One region of the Streptomyces sp. NPDC001381 genome, then DNA from elsewhere that is predicted to be linked to it. Evidence: riboswitches for the same ligand, from Rfam matches in the RefSeq annotation. Region 1 holds a riboswitch; each other region holds the start of a gene.
The links. Region 1 has a riboswitch for cyclic di-AMP ahead of ACFY2L_RS34460 (M23 family metallopeptidase). Riboswitches for the same ligand answer to the same signal wherever they lie in the genome.
Positions count from the first base shown of each region.

Region 2: linked by a shared signal. The riboswitch ahead of ACFY2L_RS08885 (peptidoglycan DD-metalloendopeptidase family protein) and the one ahead of ACFY2L_RS34460 (M23 family metallopeptidase) in region 1 are both predicted to bind cyclic di-AMP.
Region 3: linked by a shared signal. The riboswitch ahead of ACFY2L_RS17800 (transglycosylase SLT domain-containing protein) and the one ahead of ACFY2L_RS34460 (M23 family metallopeptidase) in region 1 are both predicted to bind cyclic di-AMP.

Region 1 covers NZ_JBIAWO010000012.1:120,162-127,539, forward strand. Annotated here, with positions in the region: gene ACFY2L_RS34445 (DNA topoisomerase (ATP-hydrolyzing) subunit A) at 63-2,516, opposite strand; gene ACFY2L_RS34450 (M16 family metallopeptidase) at 2,846-4,195, shown strand; gene ACFY2L_RS34455 (M16 family metallopeptidase) at 4,192-5,580, shown strand; cyclic di-AMP (ydaO/yuaA leader) riboswitch at 5,805-5,966, shown strand; gene ACFY2L_RS34460 (M23 family metallopeptidase) at 5,981-6,724, shown strand; gene ACFY2L_RS34465 (GntR family transcriptional regulator) at 6,913-7,378, shown strand, end outside.
Region 2 covers NZ_JBIAWO010000002.1:398,546-405,923, forward strand. Annotated here, with positions in the region: gene ACFY2L_RS08860 (aspartate aminotransferase family protein) at 1-1,225, shown strand, start outside; gene ACFY2L_RS08865 (helix-turn-helix domain-containing protein) at 1,297-1,929, shown strand; gene ACFY2L_RS08870 (DUF6126 family protein) at 1,926-2,048, shown strand; gene ACFY2L_RS08875 (tyrosine-protein phosphatase) at 2,080-2,877, opposite strand; gene ACFY2L_RS08880 (alpha-galactosidase) at 3,098-5,185, shown strand; cyclic di-AMP (ydaO/yuaA leader) riboswitch at 5,490-5,647, shown strand; gene ACFY2L_RS08885 (peptidoglycan DD-metalloendopeptidase family protein) at 5,652-6,620, shown strand; gene ACFY2L_RS08890 (DUF6250 domain-containing protein) at 6,830-7,378, shown strand, end outside.
Region 3 covers NZ_JBIAWO010000003.1:912,116-919,493, reverse strand. Annotated here, with positions in the region: gene ACFY2L_RS17815 (glycosyltransferase) at 1-344, opposite strand, end outside; gene ACFY2L_RS17810 (GNAT family N-acetyltransferase) at 443-1,507, opposite strand; gene ACFY2L_RS17805 (HAD family hydrolase) at 1,865-2,689, shown strand; gene ACFY2L_RS17800 (transglycosylase SLT domain-containing protein) at 2,706-3,167, opposite strand; cyclic di-AMP (ydaO/yuaA leader) riboswitch at 3,171-3,397, opposite strand; gene ACFY2L_RS17795 (polyprenyl synthetase family protein) at 3,798-4,808, shown strand; gene ACFY2L_RS17790 (outer membrane lipoprotein carrier protein LolA) at 5,031-6,287, shown strand; gene ACFY2L_RS17785 (ABC transporter ATP-binding protein) at 6,338-7,276, shown strand; gene ACFY2L_RS17780 (ABC transporter permease) at 7,263-7,378, shown strand, end outside.

The DNA.
Region 1 (7,378 bases):
CCGGCACGCCGAGGGCACGCACCGGACACCGCGGGCACCGCACAGGACTTTCGAAACACCCCCTAGACCGGTCCGGCCACCACGCCCACCGTCTTCGCCAGCGAGACGCCCGAGCCGTCGCGCCGCGGGTCCATCTCCGGCAGCTCCGCGGGCATGCCGTTCTTCTGCGCCGCCTTCGCCGGGGCAGGGCCCGCCCAGGCGAAGGACAGGCAGTCCTCGCCCTTCAGGAACCGCTGGCAGCGCACGCCGCCGGTCGCGCGGCCCTTGCGCGGGTACTGGTCGAAGGGCGTCAGCTTGGCGGTCGTCTGCACGGAGTCGTCCAGCGTGCCGCGCGAGCCCGCGACCGTGAAGACCACCGCGTCCGCCGCCGGGTCCACCGCCGTGAACGAGATCACCTTCGCGCCGTCGGCGAGCTTGATGCCGGTCATGCCACCCGCCGGACGGCCCTGCGGGCGCACCTGCGCGGCCTGGTAGCGCAGCAGCTGGGCGTCGTCGGTGATGAAGACCAGGTCCTCCTCGCCGGTGCGCAGCTCGACCGCGCCGACGATCCGGTCGCCCTCCTTGAGGGTGATGACCTCCAGCTCGCCCTTGTTCGACGGGTAGTCGGGCACCACCCGCTTGACCACACCCTGTTCCGTGCCGAGCGCCAGCCCCGGCGACGACTCGTCGAGCGTGATCAGGCAGACCACCGTCTCGTCACCCTCCAGGGAGACGAACTCCGTCAGCGGGGCACCGCCCGACAGGTTCGGTGCCGAGGCCGTGTCCGGGAGCTGAGGCAGGTCGACGACGTTGATCCGCAGCAGCCGGCCCGTCGAGGTGACCGCGCCGATCTCCCCGCGCGCGGTGGCCGGCACCGCCGAGACGATCACGTCGTGCTTGGTGCGCTTGCCGTCCGCGTCCTCGGCGAAGGGATCCCCGTTCGCCGTGCGGGCCAGCAGGCCCGTGGACGACAGCAGGACCCGGCACGGGTCGTCCGCGACCTGGAGCGGAACGGCGGCGGGGGTGCCCGACGACTCCAGCAGGACCGTACGCCGCTCGGTGGCGAACTTCTTGGCCACCGCGGCCAGTTCGGACGAGACCAGCTTGCGCAGCTCCGCGTCCGAGTCCAGGATCCGGGTCAGCTCCGCGATCTCCGCGTTGAGCCTCTCCTTCTCCGCCTCCAGCTCGATCCGGTCGTACTTGGTGAGGCGGCGCAGCGGAGTGTCGAGGATGTACTGGGTCTGGATCTCCGACAGGGAGAAGCGCTCCATCAGGCGCTCCTTGGCCTGCGCGCTGTTCTCGCTGGAGCGGATCAGCCGGATGACCTCGTCGATGTCGACGAGCGCCGTCAGCAGGCCCTCGACCAGGTGCAGCCGGTCGCGGCGCTTGCCGCGGCGGAACTCGCTGCGCCGGCGGACCACGTCGAAGCGGTGGTCGAGGTAGACCTCCAGGAGCTCCTTGAGGCCCAGCGTGAGCGGCTGGCCGTCCACCAGCGCCACGTTGTTGATGCCGAAGGACTCCTCCATCGGCGTCAGCTTGTACAGCTGCTCCAGGACCGCCTCCGGTACGAAGCCGTTCTTGATCTCGATGACCAGGCGCAGGCCGTGCTCACGGTCGGTGAGGTCCTTGACGTCGGCGATGCCCTGGATCTTCTTCGAGCCCACCAGATCCTTGATCTTGGCGATGACCTTCTCGGGACCGACCGTGAACGGCAGTTCGGTGACGACCAGGCCCTTGCGGCGGGCCGTCACCGTCTCCACCGAGACCGTGGCACGGATCTTGAACGTGCCGCGGCCCGACTCGTACGCGTCCCGGATGCCGGAGAGGCCGACGATCCGGCCGCCGGTGGGCAGGTCGGGGCCCGGGACGTACTTCATCAGGGCTTCCAGATCCGCGTTCGGGTGGCGGATCAGGTGGCGGGCGGCCGCGATGACCTCGCCGAGGTTGTGCGGCGGCATGTTCGTGGCCATACCGACGGCGATCCCGGACGCGCCGTTGACCAGCAGGTTCGGGAAGGCGGCGGGCAGCGCCACCGGCTCCCGCTCCTGGCCGTCGTAGTTCGGCGCGAAGTCGACGGTGTCCTCGTCGATCGACTCCGTCATCAGGCTCGTCGCCGCGGCCTGCCGGCACTCGGTGTACCGCATGGCGGCCGGCGGGTCGTCGTTGCCCAGCGAACCGAAGTTGCCGTGGCCGTCGACCAGCGGCACGCGCATGGAGAAGGGCTGCGCCATGCGCACCAGGGCGTCGTAGATCGACGCGTCGCCGTGCGGGTGCAGCTTGCCCATGACCTCGCCGACCACGCGCGCGCACTTCACATAGCCGCGGTCGGGGCGCAGCCCCATCTCGTTCATCTGGTAGACGATGCGGCGGTGCACCGGCTTGAGACCGTCGCGGGCGTCGGGCAGGGCTCGGGAGTAGATGACCGAGTACGCGTACTCGAGGAAGGAGCCCTGCATCTCGTCGACGACGTCGATGTCGAGGATCCGCTCCTCGTACGAGTCGTCGGGCGGCGGGGTCTTCGTGCTGCGGCGGGCCATCGCTGCCGGCTCCTTGCTCAAGCGTGGGACGGTATCTGACGCGGACCATTGTGGACCGTGGCACTGACAGGCCGGGCTCAGGACCCGGTTTCGACCGCCGGGCCCGGAGGGCAGGCGGTCCGTGAGGGCTGCCGGCCCGGTGCGGGGGGCCGCCTCCCATGATTGCCCGCAGGGTACGCCATCACCGCCCGCGTCCCCGCTCCCGGTTTCTCGCTCTCGGCGTACGGCCTCCGGGAACTTCGCCGACCGACCGCACGCTTGCATACAGTGACAGGACCGGCAGGAAACGCGCGGTTTCCACGACCGCGTCCGCGATCGGAAGGACGTACATGCCCATGGGTCACACGGCCACAGCCCAGGCAGGCTCCGGGGGCCTGACAGCGACCGAGCACCGCCTGGCCAACGGCCTGCGCGTGGTGCTCTCCGAGGACCACCTGACCCCCGTCGCGGCGGTGTGCCTCTGGTACGACGTCGGCTCGCGCCACGAAGTCAAGGGCCGTACCGGCCTGGCTCACCTTTTCGAGCACCTCATGTTCCAGGGCTCCGCCCAGGTCAAGGGCAACGGCCACTTCGAGCTGGTCCAGGGCGCCGGAGGCTCCCTCAACGGCACCACCAGCTTCGAGCGCACCAACTACTTCGAGACCATGCCGGCCCACCAGCTGGAGCTCGCCCTCTGGCTGGAGGCCGACCGCATGGGCTCCCTGCTGGCCGCCCTGGACGACGAGTCCATGGAGAACCAGCGCGACGTGGTGAAGAACGAGCGCCGCCAGCGCTACGACAACGTTCCGTACGGCACCGCCTTCGAGAAGCTCACCGCCCTCGCCTACCCGGAGGGCCACCCCTACCACCACACGCCGATCGGTTCGATGGCCGACCTGGACGCGGCGACCCTGGAGGACGCGCGCGCGTTCTTCCGCACGTACTACGCGCCCAACAACGCCGTCCTGTCGGTCGTCGGCGACATCGACCCCGAGCAGACGCTCGCCTGGATCGAGAAGTACTTCGGTTCCATCCCCGGCCACGACGGCAAGCCCGAGCCGCGCGACGGCTCCCTGCCCGAGGTCATCGGCGAGCAGCTGCGCGAGGTCGTCGAGGAGGAGGTCCCGGCCCGCGCCCTGATGGCCGCCTACCGCCTGCCGAACGACGGCACGCGCGCGTGCGACGCGGTCGACCTGGCGCTCACCGTCCTCGGCGGCGGCGAGTCCTCCCGCCTCTACAACCGGCTGGTGCGCCGCGACCGTACGGCCGTCGCGGCCGGCTTCGGGCTGCTGCGGCTCGCCGGGGCGCCCTCCCTGGGCTGGCTGGACGTGAAGACGTCCGGGGACGTCGAGGTGCCCGTCATCGAGGCGGCCATCGACGAGGAGCTCGCCCGGTTCGCCGAGGAGGGCCCGACCGCCGAGGAAATGGAGCGCGCTCAGGCGCAGTTGGAGCGGGAGTGGCTCGACCGGCTCGGCACCGTCGCCGGCCGTGCCGACGAACTGTGCCGGTTCGCCGTCCTGTTCGGCGACCCGCAGCTCGCGCTCACCGCCGTCCAGCGCGTGCTGGACGTGACGCCCGAGGAGGTGCGGGAGGTCGCCAAGGCCCGCCTGCGCCCCGACAACCGCGCGGTGCTCGTCTACGAGCCGACCGCCCCCGAAGCCCCCGCCGACCAGGACGAGAACGAGGAGGCGGCCCAGTGACCGAGCTCGCCACGATGGACTTCCACCCCCAGCCCAGGGCGGGCGAGGCCAAGCCGTGGGCGTTCCCCGCACCCGAGCGCGCGACGCTGGACAACGGCCTGACCGTTCTGCACTGCCACCGCCCCGGCCAGCAGGTCGTCGCCGTCGAGGTCCTCCTCGACGCGCCCCTGGACGCCGAACCGGCCGGCCTGGACGGCGTCGCCACGATCATGGCGCGCGCCTTCTCCGAGGGCACCGACAAGCACTCGGCGGAGGAGTTCGCCGCCGAGCTGGAGCGCTGCGGAGCCACCCTCGACGCGCACGCCGACCACCCCGGTGTCCGCCTCAGCCTGGAGGTGCCCGCCTCCCGCCTGCCCAAGGCGCTCGGCCTGATCGCCGACGCCCTGCGCGCGCCCGCGTTCGCCGACAGCGAGGTCGAGCGCCTCGTCCGCAACCGTCTGGACGAGATCCCGCACGAGCTGGCCAATCCCTCCCGCCGTGCCGCCAAGGAGCTCTCCAAGGAGCTCTTCCCGGCGAGCGCGCGCATGTCGCGCCCCCGCCAGGGCACCGCGGACACCGTCGAGAAGATCGACTCCGCTGCCGTACGGGCCTTCTACGAGAGGCACGTCCGGCCGGCCACGGCCACCGCGGTGGTCGTCGGCGACCTGACGGGCGTCGACCTGGCCGCGCTCCTCGGCGACACCCTGGGCGCCTGGACGGGCTCCTCGGCCCAGCCGCGGCCCGTCCCGCCGGTGACCGCCGACGACACCGGCCGTGTGGTCATCGTGGACCGCCCCGGCGCCGTCCAGACGCAGCTGCTCATCGGCCGTATCGGCGCCGACCGGCACGCGCGCGTGTGGCCCGCGCAGGTGCTCGGCACGTACTGCCTCGGCGGCACCCTCACCTCCCGCCTGGACCGCGTCCTGCGCGAGGAGAAGGGCTACACGTACGGGGTGCGCGCCTTCGGGCAGGTGCTCCGGTCCGCGCCGGACGGTTCGGGCGCCGCGATGCTGGCCATCAGCGGCTCCGTCGACACGCCGAACACCGGTCCCGCCCTGGACGATCTGTGGAAGGTGCTGCGCACCCTCGCCGCCGAGGGTCTGACGGACGCCGAGCGCGATGTCGCCGTGCAGAACCTGGTGGGCGTGGCGCCGCTGAAGTACGAGACCGCCGCGGCCGTCGCGAGCACCCTGGCCGACCAGGTGGAGCAGCATCTGCCGGACGACTACCAGGCCACGCTGTACCAGCAGCTCGCCGCGACCGGCACGGTCGAGGCCACCGCCGCGGCCGTGAGCGCCTTCCCGGTGGACCGTCTGGTGACCGTCCTCGTCGGTGACGCCGCCCAGATCAAGGAGGCCGTCGAGGCGCTCGGCATCGGCGAGGTGAAGGTCGTCCCGGCGGAGTAGGGACGACCGGGCCCGCGGCCGCCGAGGCCAACGGCACACGCGCGTACGGGCCCTGGCGGACGGCGACGGCCGCCAGGGCCGCAAGATGTCCGAATTGAGGCAGAGGTTGCCTGTCTGCACTGTGGGATGCGCTACAAAAACCCTGATCCGTTTGAGGATTGAAAGCGGCGCCGCATAGCTTCATGCGGGCTGTTCGTCAGGCAGTGCGCCGCACCCGCGGCACCGGACAGTCATCGCCGAGTCCCCGTACGGCGCGAGCCAGGGGAGCCGGGGACCCATGAAGTCCCTGGGGTGAATCGGACGCCCGCGCGAACGCGAGGGGGCCCGTAGGAGACCTTCCTGCTCCGAACCCGTCAGCTAACCCGGTAGGCGAGAAGGAAGGAAAGGACCGCTCGACTTCATGGCGTTCACCTGCGCCACCGGCAAGCACCGTCGCCCCAGCCGGATGCAGCGCACCACCGCGCGCGCGGCGAGCGTCGCGGCGCTCACCACCACCGGTGTCATGGCCACCGTCGCCTCCGCCCCGGCCTTCGCCGCCGAGCCCACGCCCGAGGAGACGGGACTGATCCCCGTCGTCACCGCCGGCGAGTCCGTCGCCGAACAGATCGACGACCAGGTCGCCGTCCAGAAGAAGGCCGCCTTCGAGGAGGCCGCACGCGTGGCCGCCGCCAAGAAGGCCGCGGAGGAGCGCGAGGCACGTGTGCGCGCCGCCCGCGAGGCCGAGCGCAAGCGCCTGAACGCCTTCGTGCTGCCGATCACCGGTTCCTACGTCTCCACCGGCTACCAGGCCGGCAGTTCGCTGTGGTCCTCCGGCAGCCACACCGGCATCGACTTCCACGCCGCCAGCGGCACGCCCGTGCACGCGGTCGGCCTGGGCACCGTCGTCGAGGCGGGCTGGGGCGGGGCGTACGGCAACCAGGTCGTCATCAAGATGAACGACGGCACCTACACCCAGTACGGTCACCTGTCCTCCATCGGGGTCTCCGTGGGGCAGCAGGTCACCCCCGGGCAGCAGATCGGCCTGTCCGGCGCGACCGGCAACGTCACCGGCCCGCATCTGCACTTCGAGGCCCGCACCACGGCGGAGTACGGCTCGGACATCGACCCGGTCGCCTACCTCCGCAAGCACGGCGTGAACGTCTGACGACACACGGCGACAGACCGTCCAGCCCCGGCCCGCGCGGCCGGGGCTTTCGCCGTTTACGACCCCCCGCTGTCCAAAAAATATCCCTGGATTCCGGTCCGCCATCGGAAATTCCGGCTCATTGCAATAGAGTCACGGAACACACGTCAATCGTCGACGTTTCACGGGGATTAAGGCGGAGGTCGGTCATGCGTATTCCGGCGCACTCGGTGTGCACGGCCATCCGGGACGACATCGTCGCGGGTGTCTACGAGCGTGGCAGCCGCCTCACCGAGGAACTCCTCGCCCGCCGCTACGGAGTTTCCCGCGTCCCCGTCCGGGAGGCACTGCGCACCCTGGAGGCCGAGGGGTTCGTCGTCACCCGGCGGCACGCGGGCGCGTGCGTCGCGGAGCCGACCGAGCAGGAGGCGGCCGACCTGCTGGAGATGCGCATGCTCCTGGAGCCGCTCGGCGCCGCGCGGGCCGCCCAGCGCCGCACCGAGGCCCATCTGAAGGTGCTGCGCGGTCTGGTCCGGCTGGGCCAGGAGCGGGCCAGGAGGGGCAACAGCGAGGATCTGCGCTCCCTGGGCGGCTGGTTCCACGAGACGCTCGCCCAGGCCTCCGGAAGCCAGGCCCTGACGTCGATGCTCACCCAGCTGCGCCACAAGATCGCCT
Region 2 (7,378 bases), on a different contig from region 1:
GGACGGCAACGACTACCTGGACATGCTCGCCGGGTTCGGGGTGATGGGCCTCGGCCGCCACCACCCCGTCGTCCGCAAGGCGCTGCACGACGTCCTCGACGCCTCCCTCGCCGACCTCACCCGCTTCGACTGCCAGCCGCTGCCCGGACTGCTGGCCGAACGGCTGCTGGCCCACAGCCCCCACCTGGACCGGGTGTTCTTCGGCAACAGCGGGACCGAGTCCGTCGAGACCGCCCTGAAGTTCGCCCGGCGGGCCACCGGCAGGCCCCGGATCCTCTACTGCGACCACGCCTTCCACGGTCTGACCACCGGCTCGCTGTCGGTCAACGGCGAGGACGGCTTCCGGGACGGCTTCGCCCCGCTGCTGCCCGACACGGCCGTACCGCTCGGCGATCTCGACGCGCTGGCGCGGGAGCTGAAGAAGGGGGACGTCGCCGCCCTGATCGTCGAGCCGATCCAGGGCAAGGGCGTGCACGAGGCCCCGCCCGGCTATCTGCGCGCGGCCCAGGAACTGCTGCACGCCCACAAGGCGCTGCTCATCGCCGACGAGGTGCAGACCGGCCTCGGCAGGACCGGCGACTTCTACGCCTACCAGCACGAGGACGGCGTCGAACCCGACCTGGTCTGCGTGGCCAAGGCGCTCTCCGGCGGCTATGTGCCGGTCGGCGCCACCCTCGGCAGGGACTGGATCTTCAAGAAGGTGTTCTCGTCCATCGACCGCGTCCTGGTCCACTCGGCGAGCTTCGGCTCCAACGCCCAGGCGATGGCGGCGGGTCTCGCCGTGCTGTCCGTCATGGAGAACGAGCAGATCGTCGCCAACGCGCGGGCCACCGGCGAGCGGCTCAGGTCCCGGCTTGCGGCGCTGACCGACACCTACGAGCTGCTCGCCGACGTGCGCGGCCGCGGCCTGATGATCGGCATCGAGTTCGGCAGGCCCCGGTCACTGAAGCTGCGCAGCCGGTGGACCATGCTCCAGGCGGCCCGCAAGGGGCTCTTCGCCCAGATGGTGGTCGTACCGCTGCTCCAGCGGCACCGGATCCTCACCCAGGTCTCCGGCGACCACCTGGAGGTGATCAAGCTGATTCCGCCGCTGGTCGTCGACGAGCGGGACGTGGACCGGTTCGTCGACGCCTTCACGGAGGTCATGGACGACGCCCACCAAGGGGGCGGCCTGATGTGGGACTTCGGCAAGACGTTGATCAAGCAGGCGGTGGCCCACCGCTGACCGTCGGCCCGGGCTTTTGCCTCTGAGGCAAGGAATTTGCCCCGGAGGCAAGGGTGCGGCTGAATGGACGTATGAGTTCGTCCCCGTCCGAGCCCCCCGAGGCCGCGGCGGACCCGGCTGATGCCGTCCCCGTCGTCGCCCCGCAGCTGCGGTCCCTGCGCCGCAGGGCCGCCCTCACCCTGGAGGCCGCGGCCCGCGCCGCCGGGCTGTCGCCCGCCCACCTCTCCCGTCTGGAGACGGGACAGCGCCAGCCCTCGCTGCCGATGCTGCTCGCGCTCGCCCGGATCTACGGTACGACGGTCTCGGAGCTGCTGGGCGAGACGGCCGTCGACCGCGACGCGGTCGTCCGCGCCGCCGACATGGAACCCACCCGTGCGGGCGGCTGGACGTACTGGCAGGCCGGCGCCCCCGGGCGGGGGATGCAGGCCCTGCGCGTGCACATTCCCCACGGCTCCCAGGGCGACATCGTGCGGGTGCATCCGGGGGAGGAGTGGCTGCACGTGCAGCGCGGGCGGCTGCGGCTGCGCCTCGGGGACACCGTCCATCTGCTCGGGCCCGGGGACAGCGCGCACTTCGACTCGCTGACCCCGCACCGCCTCGCCGCGCAGGACCCCGAAGGGGTCGAGCTGCTGTTCGTCCACACCCTGCTGCAGAGCCCCACGGCCACGCTGTGCCTGGGCCCGACCCCTGGAGAGACGTCATGACCGACATGGAGGAACGGTTCCCCCGCAGCCTCTGGATCCGGCTGATCATCTACATCGCCGTGGGCCACCTCCTCGCCGCGTTCATCTGGCTGCTGTTCGAGGTGGGGGCCAAGCGGTGAGCCGCCCGCGCGGGGCCGGCCTGCCGGGCCGTCAGTCGAGCAGGCGCTCGCGCAGCCGCTCCCGGGTCTCGGACGCCAGCCCGAGGCCCCGCTCCAGATAGGTGTCGACGCCGCCCCAGGTCTCCCCGATGGTCTCCATGGCCGCCGCGAGGTACTCCGCCCGGGCGTCGAAGAGGGGGCTGAGCAGCTCCAGCACCTCGGGGGTGTAGGCGGTCGCCTGCGAGCCGTTGCTGCGTATCTTGTAGCGGCGGTGCTTGGCGTTGGACTCCAGGTAGTCCGCGAGGATGGCCTCGCGCTCCACGCCCAGGGCGAGCAGCGTCACCGCGACGGAGAGGCCGGCGCGGTCCTTGCCCGCCGCGCAGTGCATCAGGGCCGGGACGTTGTCCTCGGCGAGCGAGTGCAGCACGCGCGAGTGCTCGGCCGTGCGCTCCTTGATGATCGAACGGTAGGAGGCGATCATCCGGCCGGCCGCCTGTCCCTCGCCGAGGATCGCGCGCAGCTGGTCGATGTCGCCGTCGCGGACCATCTTCCAGAACTCGGCGCCGTCCGCCGGGTCCGACAGCGGCAGATTCACATTGCGCACGCCCGGCAGCTCGACGTCCGGGCCCTCCAGCTTCTGGTCCGCCGCGTTGCGGAAGTCGAAGATCGTGTGCAGGCCCAGGGAGGACAGGAACGCGGCGTCCTCGTCGGTCGCATGCGCGAGATGGCCGCTGCGGAACAGCACGCCGTGCCGTACCCGCCGTCCGTCGACGGTCGGCAGACCGCCGACGTCGCGGAAGTTGCGGACACCGGCCAGCTCGGGCTCGGTCGACGGGATCTGCTGCGTCACGGGGGCTCCCTCCCGGTCGGGCTCCGCCGGCGCGGCTCGTGGTGGCCGGCGGGACCTCCTCGACCATACGACATGGATTCCCCGGGCAACGGTTGTCCGCAGGTGGACAAATCCCCCGTCTCTGCAGGTGAACGGTTTCTCCACAGGCATTGCCGGGTGGGGCACCCGCATCCGATGATGTTGAGACTTGATCGCACCTGTTCGAATCAGTGGGGGTTTGATGCCCGAGACCGTGAAGCCCGAGATCGCCGCGGACGGCCGCACCTGGCTCCTTTCGGGGCCCGCGAGCAGCTACGCCCTCCATCTCACCGAGGCCGACGAGCTGGTGCACCTGCACTGGGGCCCGAGGATCGCGCTCGCCGACGCCGAGGCCCTCGCGGCCCTTCCTCTGCGGGGCCGCGCGTCCTTCGAGGCGGCTCTGGACGGCCACGAGGAGTACCCGGTGGAGGGCGGCCCCCGTTTCGTCCGTCCCGCCCTGTCCGTACGCACCGCCGAGCGGCGCGGCACCGAATGGACCTTCGAGACGTACGAGACCGAGGGCGCCGAGCTGCGGCTGCGCTTCCGCGACGCCGGTCTGACGATCACCCTGCACTACCGGATGCGGGACGACGTCATGGAGCGCTGGACGACCCTGCGCAACGAGGGCGCGGAGCCGCTGGAGCTGCTGCGCGCCGACTCCGCCACCTGGACCCTGCCCGAGCGGGAGGGCTGGCGGCTGTCGCAGCTGCACGGCCGCTGGGCCGCCGAGTCCCGGCTCGTGAGGGCCCCGCTCACCTACGGTGAGAAGGTCATCGGCAGCCGCCGCGGCCACACCGGCCACCAGTATCTGCCCTGGGTCGCCCTCGACACCGACGCGACCGAGGAGCGCGGCGAGGTCTACGGCTGCGCCCTCGGCTGGTCCGGCTCCTGGCGCATCGCCGTCGCCCAACTCCCGGACGAGCGCGTACAGATCACCGGCGGCGCCGGCCACGACGACTCGGGCCTGCTGCGCCTGGCGGCGGGGGAGTCCTTCACCGCGCCCGTCTTCGCCGGCCTGTGGAGCGACGGCGGCTTCGGCGGCGCCAGCCGCGCCTGGCACGCCTACCAGCGCGCCCATGTGATCCCGGACGCCGAGCGGGACCGGCCGGTGCTGTTCAACTCCTGGGAGGCCACCTTCTTCGACATCTCCGAGGAGCAGCAGGCGGCCCTCGCCCGCCGTGCCGCGGAGATCGGCGTCGAGCTGTTCGTCGTCGACGACGGCTGGTTCGGCGCCCGCACCAGCGACCGTGCCGGACTCGGCGACTGGCACCCCAACCCGGACCGCTTCCCCCACGGCCTCAAGCCCCTCGCCGACCAGGTGCACGGGCTCGGCATGCAGTTCGGCATCTGGGTCGAGCCCGAGATGGTCAACCCGGACAGCGACCTGTACCGCGCCCACCCGGACTGGGTGCAGTTCCAGCCGGGACGAAAGCGGACGGAGTTCCGCAATCAGCTCATGCTGAACCTCGCGCGCGAGGACGTCCAGGAGTACCTCTGGGGACAGCTCGACGGGCTCCTGTCCAGTGCGCCCATCGACTACGTCAAGTGGGACTTCAACCGCTGCTTCACCGACGCCGGCTGGCCGGACGACGCCTACCCGCAGCGTCTGTGGGTCGACCACGTGCGCGGTCTGTACGCCCTCCTGGACCGGTTGCGGGCGGCCCACCCGGGTGTGGCCTTCGAGTCCTGCTCGGGTGGCGGCGGGCGGATCGACCTCGGCATCCTGAGCCGCACCGACCAGGTGTGGACCTCCGACAACACCGACCCGCTCGACCGCCTCGCCATCCAGCACGGCTTCAGCCAGATCCACCCCGCGCGCGTCATGGCCGCCTGGGTCACCGACAGCCCCAACACCCAGCTGAACGGGCGGGTCAGCTCACTGCGCTTCCGTTTCGTCAGTGCGATGGCCGGGGTGCTCGGGGTCGGCGGGGACCTGTCCGAGTGGACCGACGAGGAGCTCGCCGAGGCCCGGCGATGGGTGGACCTCTACAAGGAGATCCGGCCCCTCGTCCAGCAGGGCGACCTGTACCGGCTGCGTCCCCCGGCGGGCGGACTGAGCGCCGTCCAGTACGTCCGCGGCGACGAGGCCGTGGTCCTCGCCTGGCTGGAGGCGCAGCGGTACGGCGAGCCCGTACCCGCGCTGAGGCTGCGCGGCCTCGACCCGGCAGCGTCGTACGAATGCCGCGAAACGGGCGAAGTGCACCGGGGTGCGGTGCTGTTGCACCATGGACTGCGGATCGCGCTGCGGGGTGACCTCGATGCGACGGTTATCCGTCTGCGTCGGATCTGAGGGTTCTGTCCGAATTGGATCCTTCGTTACAACTCGCTCTGGAATAGGGGATCCTGGAGGGGCGTCACGTGAGCAGCGTCATATTCGTGACCGTCCGTCGCCCGTCATGTTCACGTAATCCAATGTCTTTTCAGGGACGTTGGGCGAAAATGCGCGTGCCTGATGCACGCAGCGTCACCGGTAATTCTCACAGGGGATCAAGAGAAAGGAGTGAGCAGGGCAACCTGTGCTTGTTCCCGTGCGTCTGGGTCGCTTACGTTCCAGTCCAATCCGGACGGACGCCGAATCCTGCCGCCGCCCGGAGTCCGCACACTCACCCGTCACGGCAGGAGCGGGGGACCCACAGGTAGAACCGCCTGTTCCGGTCTCCGGAACAGGCTTGGGGTAAAGCCGCGCCTCGGCGCGGCCGGGCATCTCCAGTCCGCACCCGACAGCTCACCTCGCAGGCGCCGGAGAGGAATTCGCCATGCCCGCGAAGGGTAAGCACCGCCGTCCGAAGACCCAGCGTTTCACCCGTTCCATAGCCGTCGCCGGAACCGGCGGGGCCGCGCTCGCCCTCCCGCTCATGGGAGCCACCGGCGCCCATGCGGCCACCACTCAGTCGGTTTCCCAGTCGGCCGCTCAGGCCGTTTCCGGATCGGTCGCGGAAAACGCCGTACAGGCCGCTCCGGTGTCGCGGAAGTCCCCGGCTTCGCACGCCAGGACCTACACCGTGCGGGCCGGTGACTACCTCGCCAAGATCGCCGACGAGCAGAACGTCAGCGGTGGCTGGCACAAGCTGTACGCGGACAACCGTGAGGCGGTCGGCGGCAACCCCTCGCTGATCCACCCCGGCCTCGAGCTGTCGATCGGCAAGAAGGCCGCGACCACCAAGTCCTCCTCCGGTTCGTCCGCTTCCTCCTCCTCGTCGTCGAAGACCTCGACGTCGTCGTCCTCCTCCACCACGTCCTCCGGCTCGAAGGCCTCGACGTCGTCCTCCTCGAAGACGACCGCCACGGCCGCCGAGAGCGGCGCCGGCACTTCCAGCGGTTACAGCCTTCCGGTGGCCGGCGCGACCGTCGGGACCGGCTACCGCGTGGCCGGCGGCATGTGGTCCAGCGGCTACCACACCGGCGTCGACTTCGTCGTGCCGACCGGCACCTCGCTCAAGGCCGTCGGCGCGGGCACGGTCGTCTCCGCCGGATGGGGCGGCGCGTACGGCAACCAGGTCGTCATCAAGCTCAACGACGGTTACTACGCCCAGTACGCCCACCTCTCCCAGCTCTCCGTCTCGGCCGGTCAGACCGTGACCGCGGGCCAGCAGGTCGGCCTCTCCGGCGCGACCGGCAACGTGACCGGCCCGCACCTGCACTTCGAGATCCGCACCACGCCGAACTACGGCTCGGACGTGGACCCGGTCGCCTACCTCCGCTCCCACGGCGTCTCCGTCGGCTGACCCGCGCCGACGACCCCCGCGCGACACGCCTGATCGCCTGACACGCAGCCGAAGGCCGGACCCCCGCCCCCGGGGTCCGGCCTTCGGCGTGCCCTCCGGGTTCCGGGGCGGCTCGACGGGTAGGGGGTAAGCGCTTTCCGCTTGTTCCCGCAAACGTCCCCAGACGTCCCGCAGACGTCCCGCCGATGCTCACCGAAGGAGCCGCCGCCATGACCACCACCCGTCGGGCCCTGGGAGCCCTCGCCGCAGGCGCCGCCCTCGCCGCCCTGGCCCCGGCCGGTCCCGCGAGCGCCACCCCTCGCCACCGCCGGCTGATCGCCCACGACGACTTCCGCCACGGGCTGCGCCAGTGGGTCGTGGAACGGGAGCGGGGCGGGAGCGTCACGGCCTCGCGCGGAATCCTGGACATCGACGTGCCCGCCGGGGCGACGGTCTGGTTCAAGCGGCCGCTCGAAGGACCGTACGTCCTCGAATACGTCGCCACCCCCGTCGCCGAGGGCGGCGCCAACGACCGTGTCTCCGACCTCAACAACTTCTGGAACGCCGTCGACGTCCGCTCCCCGGACGACCTCTTCGCCACCCCGCGCGGCGGCGCCCTCGCCGAGTACGACCAGCTCACGACCTACTACGTCGGCTACGGCGCCAACACCAACACCACGACCCGGCTGCGCCGCTACGTGGGCCTGGCGGGTGTGCGCCCGCTGATCCTCGACTACACCGAGCCGCTGCTCGTGGCGAACCGGCCGCACCACGTGCGG
Region 3 (7,378 bases), on a different contig from region 1:
AGGGCGCGGGCGAGCTGCTCGGGGCGCTCGCGGGTGGCGACGACGACGGTGGCCGGCACCACGGCCGAACCGCGGACCGCGGGAGCGGGCGCCGCCGCCAGTCGGGCGGCCGCCCCGGCGAGGACCGTCCTCGGGTCGGCGCCCTCCGGCACGTGGCCGAGCAGCGTCCCCACCGGCCGGCCGCCCCTGCGCACCAGCACGAACACCTCGCCGTGCGTGACGGGCGGGCTGCCCGGACCGGGTCTCACCCCACCGCCGTCCTCCAGCTCCAGCTCGGCGACCTGCACCGGTCTGATGCCGAGGAACCCCTGGATCTCCTGCTGTGCACGTGTCGCACGGAACATGACCCCCCCCTTGTTCCCCCTGTGTCACGGCCGTCGGAGCCGTCGGAGCCGTCGGAGCCGTCGGAGCCGTCAAGGCCGTCGGGCCACGGAAGCCGTCGTCAGGAACGGCGCAGCCTGCCCGCGCTCTTCAGGGCCCGTGCGGCCAGCGCGGCGAGCCTCGGCCGGCCGCGCACGAAGTGGTGCGCGCGACGGGACGGCTCACGGCTGAGCCAGTGGAGCGCGGCGCCCACCCCCGGACGCGTCCACGCTCCCTCGTACACGGGAAGCTCCCCGGTCCTCAGCGAGTCCTTGTACTCGGCCGCGCCCCGCCCCAGGTCGAGCAGGCCGATCCCCTCGGCGGCGGCCGCCTCGGCCATCCGCAGATGCAGCACGAGACCCGGCGAGTACTTCGAGAAGGCCGTCTCGTACGACGGGAACCAGCAGGCCAGGACGGTCGCCGAGCGCAGCCCGAAGTGGGCGGCGACCGGCCTGCCGCCGGCGTAGAGGACGGACAGCGTGCCGGAGCACTCCGGCGCGCGCGTCTCGTGCAGGATGTGCACGAGCCGGGTGATCCAGTCCTGTGCGAACCGGTCCCGGCGGCCGGTCCTGCGGTACTGCGCCGACTTCCAGGCCATGAGGGTGCGCAGCGCGGCCGGGTCGCGTTCGTCGAACACGAACCGCAGCGCGCCGACCTGGCGGCCGAGCCTGCGCTCCTTGGCGAGGGTGGTCTTCAGGAACTTCGGCGACTGGGCCCGCAGGACGGACTCGTACGTCTCGTAGCCCTTCTCCACGTCGATCACGTAGGACGTGTACTCCGCGGCCGCGTGCGGCAGGAGCAGCCCCTGTTCCGCCTCCAGGTTGTCGAAGGCGAAGCTGGACAGGGAAGCGGCCCGCATCAGTTCGTCGGCGTTCAGCCCGAGGCCCGGGGCCAGTACGGCACCCTGCGCGTCCGAGACGCCGTACGCGAGGGCCTGGCCCCGGCCGAGCCGGCCCCGCTCATGGGGCAGGAAGCCGACCGGCTCGCGCCCCTCGTACACCACCGCCACCCGTGCGTGTGGCCGCACGCGGCCCACGGCGTCGGTGAACTCCGGTTCCATGAACGGGTTGCGCGGCGCTGTCGACGCGGCGCGCAGTGCGCGCCACCGCTCCCGCTCCCCCTCGCCGAGATCAGCCGGCCTCAGCACACGGATACGCCCACTGCTCAACCTGACCCCCCGATCAAGTCCCCCCTGGACACATGGACGGTACCGTCCCAGACCGGGCGCGCGGTAGGGAGCGGAGCATGTTGTTGCCAACCGGTGCAGAGGCCCTCAACCGGTCGCTACCCGGCGATACGGCGGAAACCCGTTTCCCGTCGTTTCCCGCAGTTTCCGGCCGCTCCCGGCCCTTTCCCGTCGTTTCCCGCCGCTCCGATCCCCACCATCCCGGTCATCAACAGCGATCGGTCAACAAAAGAAGGGGAGTTGACACAAGAGGGCCGGACTCCGTCCTGGTCCGGTTCACGTCGAGTCCGGCGGGTGCGGGATCCGTATTCTCTGATCATGGCCGCACCCACCGCATATGCCGAGCGCATCGCGTATTCCCTCATCGCCACGGACCTGGACGGAACGCTGCTGCGCGGCGACGACACCTTCTCCGACCGGTCGCTCGACGCGCTCGCGCGGGTGGCGGCCGCCGGCGCGCGCCACCTGGTGGTGACCGGCCGCCCCGCGCCCCGTGTGAGCCCGTTGCTCGACCGCCTGCACAGCAGAGGGCTCGCGGTGTGCGGACAGGGCGCGCAGCTGTACGACGCCGCCGCGGACCGCCTGCTGTGGTCGGTCACCCTGGACCGGGAACTCGCCGAGACCGCCCTGGAGAAGATCGAGGCCGAGGTCGGGCCGGTGTACGCGGCCGTGGACCAGGACGGCGTCGACGGGCTGACGCTCATCGAGCCGGGCTACCGGATGCCGCACCCGACCCTGCCCGCCCTGCGCGTGGAGCGGCGCCGCGACCTGTGGTGCGAGCCGATCAGCAAGGTGCTGCTGCGCCACCCCACCCTGTCCGACGACGAGTTGGCGGCGACGGCCCGGGCGGTGGCCGGCTCGCTCGCCACCGTCACCATGTCGGGGCCGGGGACGGTGGAGCTGCAGCCGTGCGGGGTCACCAAGGCGACCGGGCTGGCCCTGGCCGCGGACCACCTGGGTCTGCGGCCCGAGGACACCCTGGCCTTCGGGGACATGCCCAACGACATCCCGATGTTCGACTGGGCCGCCCGGGGTGTCGCGATGGCCAACGCCCACCCGGAGCTCAAGGCGGTGGCCGACGAGGTGACGACGTCGAACGAGGACGACGGCGTCGCCGTCGTCCTCGAACGTCTCTGGGCCTAGGCCCGGTGGGCCCGGCTCAGTACGCGCCGAACACGTTGTCGATCGAGCCGTACCGCGCGGCCGCGTAGTTGCAGGAGGCGGTGATGTTCGCGACCGGGTCGTACGGGTCCCAGGAGGTGCCGGACACGTGGTACGCGTTGAAGGTCGGGTCGATGATCTGCAGCAGGCCCTTGGACGGGGTGCCGGCGGCCGCGTTGGAGTCCCACAGGTTGATGGCGGACGGGTTGCCCGAGGACTCGCGCAGCACGTTGCGGTAGATGCCGTTGTAGGTGCCCGGGATCCCGTGCTGCGCCATGACCTGGAGCGACGCGCGGATCCAGCCGTCGAGGTTGTTGGCGTAGCCGAGGCTGGTGGCGGTGGCCACGGTCGGGGTCGCCGCGGAGGCGGTGGTCGCGCCGAAGAGCGGGAGGGCGAGCACGGTGACGCCGGTGGCGGCGACGGCGAGCTTGCGGGCGAGGCGGCGGGGCTGAGCGGGCATGGCGAAGTTCCTCTCCGTCGCCTGCGAGGTGAGCTGTCGGGTTCGGGCGGGAGCTGCCCGGCCGGGTCCTCGCGGACTCGGCTTCACCCCGAGCCGTCCCGGTATGTCCTGAACATGCCCATAGGCATGTCCGGGTCCGCCCGGTGCGGCGACTTACCTGGTTCCCCCGCTCCTGCCCTGGTGTTCTCGGTGGGTGCCGGGGCGGTGGCAGGATTCGGCGTCCGCCCGACAGGCCGGGAACGTATGCGAGAGCACATGTCCGGAACAAGTGGCGGATTCACAGTTCGGCCCTATTGACCTTGGTCTGCGGTCTATGAGGTGCTTGATCCTTTGTGGCTGCAAACGTCAACTCGGTTGAGCGGGAAGAGGAATCGGAATGCGGCGGAGGGGAACCTGTTCCCCGGGGGAGTGAGCCAACTCACCGGCGTCCACAAGAGGGGCTAATCGGGCAATAGCCTCAACGGGTTATTAAGGGGCCGATGCCGAGGGGGGACCCTTATACGGCCAGGCTGTAACCGTGGGGGCTCGCGGTGATCGAAACATGACCGGATACGCTGACTTGAGTGAGCGCAGAGACCTATCGACAAACCGCGTAGTCGCCAGTAGACACCAGCAGACAGGAGACCCCTCGTGACCGTCGTCGAGCCGTTTGGGCTGAGCGTGCGGGACCAGGCTCTGGAAGCCGATGTCCAGGCCGGACTGGCGGCTGTCGAGGAAGGCTTGCTCGAGGCCACCAAGAGTGAGGTGCCGTTCATCACCGAGGCCGCCCAGCACCTGCTGCGGGCCGGCGGGAAGCGGTTCCGGCCGCTGCTCGTGATGCTCGCGGCGCGCTTCGGCGACCCCTACGCGCCGGGTATCGTCCCCTCGGCCGTCGTGGTGGAGCTCACCCATCTGGCCACCCTCTACCACGACGACGTCATGGACGAGGCCGCCGTGCGGCGCGGGGTGCCCAGCGCGAACGCCCGCTGGGGCAACTCGCTCGCCGTCCTCACCGGCGACTTCCTCTTCGCGCGCGCCTCGCACATCCTGGCCGACCTCGGCCCGGAGGCGGTGCGGGTGCAGGCGGAGGCGTTCGAGCGGCTGGTCACCGGCCAGATCCTGGAGACGGCCGGCCCGGTCGACGGCCGTGACCCGGTCGAGCACTACCTCGACGTCCTCGGCGGCAAGACCGGCTCCCTGGTGGCGGTCTCCTGCCGCTTCGGCGCGATGATGTCGGGCGCCGACGAGACCGTCGTGGACGTGCTGACCCAGTACGGGGAGCGGCTCGGCGTCGCCTTCCAGCTCGCCGACGACGTCCTCGACATCGCCTCCGACTCCCACGAGTCGGGCAAGACGCCGGGCACGGACCTGCGCGAGGGCGTCCCCACGCTTCCGGTGCTGCGGCTGCGCGAGCGCGCGGCCCAGCAGGCCCTGCCCGAGGACGTCGCGCTGTGCGAGCTGCTCGACTCCGACCTGAGCGACGACGCGAAGCTCGCCGAGGCGGTCGCCGCGCTGCGCGCCCACCCGGCGCTGGAACAGGCCCGCCGCGACACGGTGCGCTACGCCGAGGAGGCGCGGGCCGCGCTGGCGCCGCTCGTGGAGTGCGACGCGAAGGCGGCGCTCATGGGCCTGTGCGACGCGGTGGTCCACCGGGCCGGCTGACCCCCGACCCCTACGGGTCGGAGGACTCCGTCGTCGCTCCGTGTCATACCGCAGGTGTACACGGAGTTGAGTCCGTGGGGTGACGCCTCCTCACGCCGTATTTGGTCAGATGGACATCACGGAAAACACCACTCCTCACCGATTCGGGTGAGAATGGCGGCACGGGGTGGGACGTTCAACGTGAGATGACCAGCCGCCGCCGACGACGGAGGTAAGGCACACATGGCACCGAACGCAACCGACGACAGCACGACCGCCGGGGAGACGGACGACCTGCGCGTCGGGCGGCGCAAGGCCGTGCGGTACGTCGTCCCGGTCACCGTGATCGGCGTCGCCGCGGCGACGATCGGCCTGGTCCCGGCGCTCGCCGACTCCGGCGACCCGGACCTGCCGAAGATCACCGCACAGCAGCTCCTCGACAAGATCGCGGCTTCGGACGTGCAGCAGCTGTCCGGCACCGTGAAGATCAGCACCGACCTGGGCCTGCCCGACCTCGGCGGGCTGGAGAGCGGACTGCTCTCCGGGGCCGCGGGCGGCGGTGACGGGTCGTCCGCCGACCCCTCGGTCAAGCTCACCGAACTCGCCTCCGGCACCCACACCCTGCGCGTCGCCGCCGACGGCCCCGACCGGCAGAAGCTCTCCCTGCTGGAGAACGCCGCCGAGTACAGCATCGTCCACAACGGCAAGGACGTGTGGGGCTACGACAGCTCCTCCAACGAGGTCTACCACTCCACCACCGACGAGAGCGCGAAGGACGGGGCGGAGACCCCCGTGCCCGCCACGCCCAAGGACCTCACCGAGGACGCCCTCAAGGCGGTCGACGACACCACGTCCGTCACCGTCGACGGCACCGTGCACGTCGCGGGCCGCGACGCCTACAAGCTGCTGATCAAGCCGAAGCAGTCCGGTTCCACGGTCGGCGCGATCAGCGTGGCGGTGGACGCGAAGACCGGGATGCCGCTGAAGTTCACGCTGACCCCGGCGAGCGGCGGCGCCGCCGTCGTGGACGCGGGCTTCACCCAGGTCACCTTCGCCGCGCCGGCCGCCTCCACCTTCGACTTCACCCCGCCCAAGGGCGCGAAGGTCACCGAGGGCGACGACGCCGAGGCGACACCGGGGCACTCCGGCGCCTCCGGCGCCTCCGACGAAAAGCTCGAAGGCCTCGGCGGCCTCACCGGCGCCGAGGAGGCCGAGGGCTTCGACGTCCTCGGCAAGGGCTGGACCTCCGTCGCCGTCCTCGAGACCGGCGGCGAGGGCGTCCCCTCGGACGCCGAGCTCAACTCCGAACTCGGCTCCGACGCCGGCGGCGCCCTCAGCGGCTTCCTCGGCTCGTTCGGCGACAAGGTGAGCGGCAAGTTCGGCTCCGGCACCGTCTTCTCCACCCGCCTGATCAACGCCCTGGTCACGGACGACGGCACGGTCTACGTCGGCGCGGTGACCAAGGACGCCCTGGTGAAGGCGGCCGACTCGGCGAAGTAAGTACCCTACGGAGCCTGTCCGTTCCCAGCACGCGTGCGAAGGGGGAGCCCATGGATGACGAACCCGTCATCCACACCCATGCCCTCACCAAGCGCTTCCGCGGCGGCCAGCTCGCCGTGGACCGCCTGGACCTCACCGTCCCGGCGGGCAGCGTCTTCGGCTTCCTCGGTCCGAACGGCTCCGGCAAGACCACCACGATCCGCATGCTGATGGGCCTCATCGAGCCCTCCTCCGGCGCGGCGCGCGTCCTGGGGCAGCCCGTGCCCCGGGCCGCGCGCACCGTGCTCCCGCAGGTCGGCGCGCTGATCGAGGGACCCGCCCTGTACGGCTTCCTCTCCGGCCGCGACAACCTCCTCCGCTACGACGCCGCCGACCCGACCGCCGACCCGCGCACCCGGCGCAGCCGCGTCGCCGCGGCGCTGGAGCGGGTCGGGCTGACGGCCGCGGCCGGCAAGAAGGCGAGGGCGTACTCGCTCGGCATGAAGCAGCGGCTGGGGCTGGCCGCCGCTCTCCTCCAGCCCCGCCGGCTCCTCGTCCTCGACGAGCCGACCAACGGTCTCGACCCGCAGGGCATGCGGGAGATCCGGTCCCTGGTGCGGGAACTGGCCTCGGACGGCACCACCGTGTTCCTGTCCTCCCATCTCCTCGACGAGATCGAGCAGGTGTGCACGCACGCCGCGGTGATGGCGCAGGGCCGCCTGATCACCCAGGGCGCGGTGGCCGAGCTGGCGGCGGGCGCGCGCGGCCGGCTCGTGGTGACCACGCCCGACACCGCCGAGGCGGCCCGGGTGCTGAAGGAACAGGGCGCGGCGGACGTCGCCGTCGCCGAGGACCGGGTCACCGCCGAGCCCCCCGAGCGCGATCTCGCGGAGGTGAACGCCGCGTTGGTGACGGCCGGCGTCCGCGTCCGCGGCTTCGCCGTCGAGCGGGCCTCCCTGGAGGACGCGTTCGTGGCACTCACCGGGGAGGGGTTCGATGTCGCGGGCTGACGCGGTACGGGAGGCGCGGGCGCCCAGCCCCCTGTGGTCCCTCGGTCTCCTCCGCAGCGAACTCCTCATCACCTTCCGCCGCTGGCGCACGCTCGCGCTGCT